2 regions of the Bacillus sp. PK3-067 genome follow, and region 2 is predicted to be linked to the other one. Evidence: predicted binding sites of a transcription regulator. Region 2 holds the regulator's gene; the other holds the start of a gene.

Region 1 (4,411 bases), on a different replicon from region 2:
ATATGGATTATATAATGGAACGAAATCCAAGTATTGCATTAAAGTTGTTAAAAGTTGTCACAAAACGTTTAGCTAAGATAGAGAATTTAGTGCAAAATTTAGCTACAAACAATCCTGAAGTTAGAATTGCTCACATACTATTGGAGTTTTGTGATAAATATGGAAAAAGTACTGAGGATGGAATACTTATTAACTTGCCATTGACACGAGAGGAATTGGCAAATTATGCGGGTGTAACAAGAGAGACTATTAGTCGTAAATTGAATAAGTTTGAAAGTTTAGGACTCATGGCCTCTGTTGGAAATAAGAAAATAATAATAAAAAATCAGTTAGCTATTAGAAGACTTATCAGTTTCTGACAAAAGCCCCCTTTCTCAGAATATAAAAGAGGAGTTATTACAAATTAGCAAGTATTTTAATTGTATAAATTCTTAAAATCATTATATATGAGGAAATCACAAAAAAGGGAATATGTGTTACCAATCGGTTTAATTGATAAGGTATGGATTTTTTGAGCCACAAAATATCACATGCCTTATAATCAAACTTAATTTAATACGTAACGGGGTTGCAAATGTGTCAATATTAAAGTGTTCTCTTTAACACGTTTTCAAAGGTTTAAAACTCTTCTTAAACAATGATTAAGAAGAGTTTTTTAGATAAAAGTTATAAAGAATTAGTTTTAATTAACTAAGAAATTATGCAAAAAGAGTATTTGTCTGTACATTTGTTATATGCTCGGCTAATACAGTAGCTTGTGCATGGAGGGGGGCTGGAAATCCTAATGTAATCCCATTGTGTTCAGTGCATTCACCAATTGCATAAATTAATTTATCATTTGTTTGCATATGCTTATTAACAACTATGCCACGTTTAACATGTAAGCCAGCTTTTTCTGCTAAATGTGTATTAGGTCGCCTACCAATAGGTATTACAATTAAATCATATTTTTTAATAGTGCCATCTTCGAATTGAATCCCCTCTGCGTAGTCTGTACCTAGGATTTTAACCGTGTTTTTTTCCATGAGAAATTGAATTCCTTTTGCTTTTAGCTTGTTACATAGTGATGAACAATCCAATATATCTTGTTTTGCCATTAAGTGTGAACTGAAATGAACTACGTGGACGTCTATTCCAAAATCAAATAATTTTTGTGCAATTTTTAGACCGAGCATGCCATTGCCAATAATAATAGCTTTCTTTGCATGCTTCTTAATATTTAATAGAAATTGGATTTCTTCAGTTGTTCTAAGTTTATTTACTCCAAATAATTGTAGTCCTTTAACGGGAAAAATAAAAGCAGTAGATCCTGTTGCAATGATGAGTTTATCGTAGAAAACAATACGGCGTTTATCTGTAACAATGACCTCGTCCTCACGATCAATTTCTATTACTTTTTCGTTTGTAAAAAGCTTAATATTATGTTGTTTGTACCAATTATATTGCTTTTGTATTCTATTTTTAATATCTAAATTTAAAGAAATAGTGTTTATTTGATTGTAGAGAGGATAGAGTTCATCACTGAAAATAGAAATGCTATACATATTAGGATTTTGTATTAAAATCTGTTCAATACAACGTAAACTAGATATACTATTACCGATAATTACTAAGCGTTTTCGTTTTCTCATATCAATTTCTCCTTTTTATTGTGAAGTATTGAGCAATGATGTTCGTTCATATTATAACAATTTTAAAAAGCAGATTGCTTGATATATAGTTTATTTTAAAATATGTCACAAATTATCTTTATTCGGGTAATGAGATACAAAGATGATCCCATTAAACTCATAGGTTAGAGGCAAATTTTAAAAATGTTACTAAGATATTTCAGATGGAAAATGTTGAATATGTTTGCTGATAGTAGTATTTCTTCAATTTTTAAAGAATAACGCATACAAACACACTGTAACCTTATAATTAAAGCTTTTTTATGTATAAATGCGAATAATTTCCTGATAGGTCCCTATACAAGTAAGTAAAAATTAAGATGGAGTGTTTTTCCTAAACATGATAAATTAAAACTTTCTATACCAGATTAATTATTCTTTTATTCTATATTGACTAGGTATATTCGTGTATTATGCACCTTCTAGGATTTAGTGAATATAGCAGATTGCACATCATTTGAATCATTTTGTAAAGTGAGTATGTTTATTTTGTGAAATATTGAACAAAATCTTGAAAGTGAATATTGAAACATGTAGTTTATTCTTAGGATTATTTATAAAAACCATGAATTAAAGGAGTGTGTAATTTTATGTTAGAACAAGGGATAGCTGATGCTATAAAACTTGCACAAAAGAAGAAACAAATATTAGATATAACCCCAATACAATATTTTGTTCGTGCATTACTAGCCGGCATCTATATTGGATTTATTATAGTATTATGTTTTAAATTAGGGGATTTTTTTCACGTTGTAAATTCACCTGCAACTTATTTAAGTGCTTCTTTATTTTTTGGAATTGCACTTATATTAATAATATATGGTGGAGCGGAATTATTTACTGGGAATACAATGTATTTTACAATTTCGACCTTACGAAAAAAAACAACGGTCTCAGATACTTGTCGTAACTGGGGTGCTTGTTTTTTAGGTAATCTGGTAGGTGCAATATTTTTTGCGTTATTATTTTATGGTACTGGTATTTTTGATCAAATTGAATATGAACATTTGATAAGTAATGTTGTTGAAGTAAAAATGAATACACCGACAATACAGCTATTTTTCAAAGCTATTTTATGTAATTGGCTTGTTTGTCTAGCATGCTTCCTTCCTTCTCAAGTAAAAGGGGATACAGCAAAAATAATTGTTATGATGTTATTGGTTTTTACATTCTTTTTATCTGGATATGAACATAGCATTGCAAATTTATCGCTATTTGCAATCTCCCTGGTATCGCCACATCCCAATACTATTTCTTTTAGTGGGGCTATTTATAATTTAATTCCAGTTACAATTGGAAATATTATTGGTGGATCTGTATTTGTTGGCATGGTATATCATTATATAACCCAAAACAACCCTACAGCTGAACAGAAGGGCGATTTAGTTGAATCTCAATGTGAGGAAAACATCCCATTACAAACACAAATAAAAATTTGAGCTACTAATATAATCATTTTCGTATAAAAATAACATAATTATTTTGAATGTTATTTTTATATAAGTTGGCTTAATTAGCTGGAAATACCGTTTTAATAATTCTTTTAAATATATTTTTTTCTTTTATAAAATATATTATTTGTTTTTGTTAGACATATAAGGGAAGAGAAATATACAAAAAACATTCACAACTTATGTGACTTAAATTTGTTAATATAAAATGCAAGATCACATGTCAAATTTATTACAGAAAACTCTAAAAAATTAGTGGGGGGTTTATTAGAAAATGAATTTTGAAAAAGTTTATTTGGTATAGAAGTGCTTTTAGGGGGTTATTGCTAAAATAGGTGAGATAACCTTCGATATAAAAAATAAAAATTTGCAGTAATTAGATTTGAATGAAGATAATATAAGCATGAATGTCATTATGAGAAGTGATAATCAATTAATGAATCTTAATAAAAATGTAAGCGCTAACAATTTTATTTAACTAGATGTATAAACTAGATTTTCCACAGCATATCAATGAATCTTTGAAATATAGATAAAGAAAAATCATCTTATCTAGTGAAGCTATACATAATATTTTTTTGAGTTAAATAAGAAATAATGTTGGAGCAATATTTGCTGGAAATACATATGAAAAGGAATTTAAGTTTAACTATTTGGTATTGAACATTAATGTATTTCGAGTTCATTATTTGTTTATTCAAAATCAATTAAATCTCTTTTTATTAGAATAACAACAATGCACAAAAACATAACATAAATAGTGAGGGATCTATAAATGAATAAAAATATTAATCGTGTAGTTTTAATTGGTACAGGGGCCGTAGGGTGTAGTTATGCATATTGTATGATTAATCAGGGGTTGGCAGAAGAATTCGTTCTTGTAGATGTAAATGAAGCAAGAGCAGAAGGAGAAGCAATGGATTTAAGTCATGCAATTCCTTTTTCACCATCACCAACAAAAGTATGGAAGGGTAGCTGTGAGGACTGTAAAGATGCACAAATTGTTGTAATAACGGCCGGATTGCCACAGAGACCAGGTGAAACACGTTTAGACTTAGTTGAAAAAAATACTAAGATTTTTAAAGAAATTATACGTAATGTCATGTCAAGCGGATTCGATGGTATTTTCTTAATTGCAACAAATCCAGTGGACATTTTAACATATGTAACTTGGAAAGAATCTGGATTGCCGAAAGAACGCGTAATTGGTTCAGGTACAACACTTGATTCTGCACGTTTCCGTTACATGTTAGGAGAATATTTTGAGATCGATTCTCATAATGTTCATGC
Region 2 (4,411 bases):
CGAATCATAGCTTGCGCTAATACAGTTGCAGTTGTTGTTCCGTCACCAGCTACGTCATTTGTTTTGCTAGCAACTTCTGCTACTAATTTCGCACCCATGTTTTCGAATGCATCTTCTAATTCGATTTCTTTTGCGATTGTTACACCATCATTTGTAATAAGTGGTGAACCAAATTTTTTCTCAAGTACAACGTTACGACCTTTTGGTCCAAGCGTAACTTTTACTGCGTTTGCAAGAGTGTCGACACCGCGAAGCATCGAACGACGTGCTTCTTCACTAAATTTAATATCTTTTGCCATAATAATTGACCCCCTTGGATTTTTTAAGATTTATATAATTAACCGATAACTGCTAAAATGTCACTTTCACGTAAAATCAAGTAGTCTGTACCTTCATATTTCACTTCAGTACCTGCATATTTTGAGAAGATGATAAGATCACCTGCTGCTACCTCTAAAGCAACACGCTCACCATTCTCAAGCACTCGACCAGTACCTACTGCAACAACTTTACCCTCTTGTGGTTTTTCTTTTGCAGTATCTGGTAATACGATACCACTTGCTGTTTTTTCTTCTGCTTGAACAAGCTCAATTACAACGCGATCACCTAATGGCTTTAGCATGAACAATAACCTCCTCATTTTGTTATGTAAATTTCTTTTATTAGCACTCAAGTCATCCGAGTGCTAACACACTTATAATAATAAATAATCTCAATTTCTTTTGCAAGTAAAAAAATCATAATTTTTTCGCAAATCACTATATAAACTTTCTATATACAATACTGCCTTTACTATATGAATCGTTGTTTCCACTGCTCGTATGTTACAATATGAAAGGACACCCTAAGTTGTTTTCGCTACACATACAACTTTCTCCTGTCTTCTATTATAATTTCAAATAAGGATTTACGAAAAAAACATAATTCAAGAGGTTTATATCGTAGGTAGCATATTTACATGTTATCCTAACTTATCTCATACACTATAGTTAGAAAGGATGGTTAAACCATTTGAAGAAACAATACTGGTGGATTATCATTACATACATTTTAATGCAGTTATCTGGCGTTGTTGGATTACCACTTCTCCTAAAAACAGGACTCTATGATAATAGAGGATTTACCATTGAAGAAAAAGGACAAATCATAACGGGACACTGGGCAATCATTAGCTTCTTTATTGCATTATGTATCGTGCTTTGGTTACTTAGAACAGATATTCGTGACAGGCATTTAGATCCAATGCGCTCTTCTGTTCCAGCTACTATTGGATGGATTTTTATCGGGTTCTTCTTAGCAATCATCTCACAATCCATTGCAGGTATGATTGAAATGTATGTATTTGGGGTTCCACGTGGATCTGAGAATACAGACAGACTGATGGACATCGCAAGAACGATACCTTGGTTCCTTATTGTTGTATCTATAATTGGACCTATCTTAGAAGAAATCGTATTTAGAAAAATTCTATTCGGCACGCTTTATAAGAAGTTTAACTTCTTTATCGCAGCTATCATTAGTTCGCTTGTATTCGCAACAATTCATTTTGATTTTACTCACTTATTGGTATACACTGCTATGGGGCTCGTATTCGCCTTCTTATATGTGAAGACGAAACGTATTATCGTTCCGATTGCAGCTCATGTTGCGATGAATACATTAGTCGCTATTGGGCAAATTTTTATGAGCAATGAACAAATTCAAGAAATGATTAAAGAAGCTGAAAAAATGCAAGGCTTTATCGGAGGATTTTTTGTATGAGAAACTCACCATTGTTCATGGCTGCACTATACTTCCTTCTTGGATGTATCTTTACACGCTTCGCCATTACGAACGTGACAGATACAATCTGGAATATGTGGACAATACTATTTGCAGTTATGGCAACAATTGATTTTAATTTGGCACTTCGCCTTATATTAGTTAAATTCACAAAGAAGAAACAATAATAAAACGCAGAGGTCGCTTCCTCTGCGTTTTATTGTGGATAGTTTTTCAAAAAGTAAACTAATGTTTGTAACTCTACAGCTAAGTCAATATGATGAATTCTAATATTCTCTGATACGTTTAATCGCGCTGGTGTGAAATTCAAAATACCGTGCACGCTTGTTTCAGCTAATCTATCTGCTACAGCTTGTGCTACTGTAGCCGGTACTGTTAATATTGCCACTTGTATATCATTTGATAATCTCTCTTCTAATTCATCTAAATGATATACAGGAATGCCCCCGATTTCTGTTCCAACTTTCTCTTCACTAACATCAAATGCCATTTCAATTTTTGTATTATTGTTTTTCGTGAAATTATAATGTAAGAAAGCGGTCCCTAAATTACCTACTCCAATAAGTGCTACACGTGTTATATCATCTTGATCAAGTGTTTCGCGGAAAAATGATAATAAATAATTTACGTTATATCCATATCCCTTTTTCCCTAACGCTCCAAAATACGAAAAATCTCTTCGTATTGTTGCGGAATCTACTTTTACTGCCTCACTCAATTCGGCCGATGAAACACGCTGCTTACCAGAAAGAGATAAGTTTTGGATAAATCGATAGTATAGAGGCAATCTTTTAGCAGTGGCTTGTGGAATCTTTTGCTGATCCATATGACCTCTCCTCTCTTCCTATCTTTATTCATATACTTTAATCAAATACAGAAGTTTAGCACTCATTAAATTCCTTGTATAATAAAGAGAAGAAGTATTCTCTCTTTATTTTAAACTATACACTATTTTTAGTATGATTGAGAAATATAAACATGGCAAAGTTAAGAAATTATTTGAGGTGAAAACATTGATTTTATTACAAGTAAACGCGCTTTCGAAATTATACGGTGCAGAAACGATTCTTGCAAACATAAAATTGGAAGTACAAACAAAAGATCGTATCGCATTAGTTGGAAGGAATGGAGCAGGAAAATCTACATTATTAAAAATTATCGCTGGTGAATTATCTCATGATGGTGGCGAAATTATAAAACCGAAAGATGTCTCAATCGGATATTTAGCTCAAAATACTGGACTAGAAACGTCTTTAACAATTTGGGATGAAATGCTAACCGTCTTTACCCACTTACAGCAAATGGAGACAAAACTTCGAAGGCTTGAGCAAGAAATGGGAAAAGAAGAAAACTTTTCAAACGAAGCTACATATGAAAGATTGTTAGCTGATTATGACCAACTACAACTCAATTATAAAGATCAAGGTGGATATCAATATGAAGCGGATATTCGCTCCATTTTAAGCGGCCTTGGCTTCCCAGTTGAAACGCACCAGACGACGATCTCTACTTTAAGCGGCGGGCAAAAAACAAGATTAGCTCTCGGGAAATTATTATTAACAAAACCAGACTTACTTATTTTGGACGAGCCTACAAACCATTTAGACATCGAAACATTAACATGGCTTGAGCAATATTTGCAAGGTTATCCTGGCGCAATATTAATCGTCTCACATGACCGTTATTTCTTAGACAAACTCGTTACACAAGTATATGAAATTTCGAATAAAGAAAGCAGACGATTTGTTGGTAACTACAGTAAATATTTAGACTTAAAATCAGCATTATATGAGCAAGAAATGAAACGTTACGAAAAACAACAAGATGAAATCGCAAAACTTGAGGACTTCGTTCAAAAGAATATAGCTCGCGCTTCTACAACGAAACGTGCTCAAAGTCGCCGTAAACAACTAGACAGAATGGAATTATTAACGAGACCATTAGGGGATTCTAAGTCAGCATCATTCCACTTCGATATTGAAAAACAAAGTGGAAATGATGTTTTACAAGTAAATGATGCAACCATCGGCTATGATGGAAACCCTATAATTGAACATGTAACTATGCGCTTAACTCGCGGAGATAGTGTTGCTTTAGTTGGTCCAAACGGAATTGGGAAATCCACATTGTTAAAATCCATTGTGAATAAGTTACCACTATTAAATGGTGATGTTTCTTTCGGATCAAATGTATCTGTTGGTTATTATGATCAAGAACAAGCAAACTTAACATCTTCTAAACGGGTTTTAAATGAACTATGGGATGAATATCCACTGCAACCGGAAAAAGAAATCCGTACTATACTTGGGAATTTTTTATTCACAGGAGATGATGTACTGAAACCAGTATCTTCCCTTAGTGGTGGACAAAAAGCTCGATTAGCTCTTGCAAAACTTATGATGCAAAAGTCAAATTTGTTAATTCTAGATGAGCCTACGAACCACCTTGATTTAAATAGTAAAGAGATTTTGGAGAATGCTTTAATTGATTACCCAGGGACTCTTCTATTCGTCTCACATGACCGCTACTTTATTAACCGTGTAACAACGACTGTGGTTGAGTTATCAACAGAAGGTGCACAGGAATATTTAGGGGATTACGATTACTACGTTGAAAAGAAAAATGAAAT

What was found. The regulator Rex, encoded in region 2, represses fermentation and respiration genes when NADH is low (regulators of the CRP and FNR family bind a similar motif). The targets are predictions, from matches to a motif close to TTGTGAAATATTTCACAA.
Region 1: M1D73_RS27995 (formate/nitrite transporter family protein) is a predicted target of Rex. The motif match lies at 2,160-2,177, and genes of this name have one in related genera.

The regions. Positions count from the first base shown of each region.
Region 1 covers NZ_CP096491.1:25,136-29,546, forward strand. Annotated here, with positions in the region: gene M1D73_RS27985 (Crp/Fnr family transcriptional regulator) at 1-359, shown strand, start outside; gene M1D73_RS27990 (FAD-dependent oxidoreductase) at 699-1,631, opposite strand; gene M1D73_RS27995 (formate/nitrite transporter family protein) at 2,261-3,109, shown strand; gene M1D73_RS28000 (L-lactate dehydrogenase) at 3,897-4,411, shown strand, end outside.
Region 2 covers NZ_CP096490.1:253,746-258,156, reverse strand. Annotated here, with positions in the region: gene groL (chaperonin GroEL) at 1-299, opposite strand, end outside; gene groES (co-chaperone GroES) at 338-622, opposite strand; gene M1D73_RS01510 (CPBP family intramembrane glutamic endopeptidase) at 1,012-1,761, shown strand; gene M1D73_RS01505 (YdiK family protein) at 1,758-1,949, shown strand; gene M1D73_RS01500 (redox-sensing transcriptional repressor Rex) at 1,979-2,608, opposite strand; gene M1D73_RS01495 (ABC-F family ATP-binding cassette domain-containing protein) at 2,796-4,411, shown strand, end outside.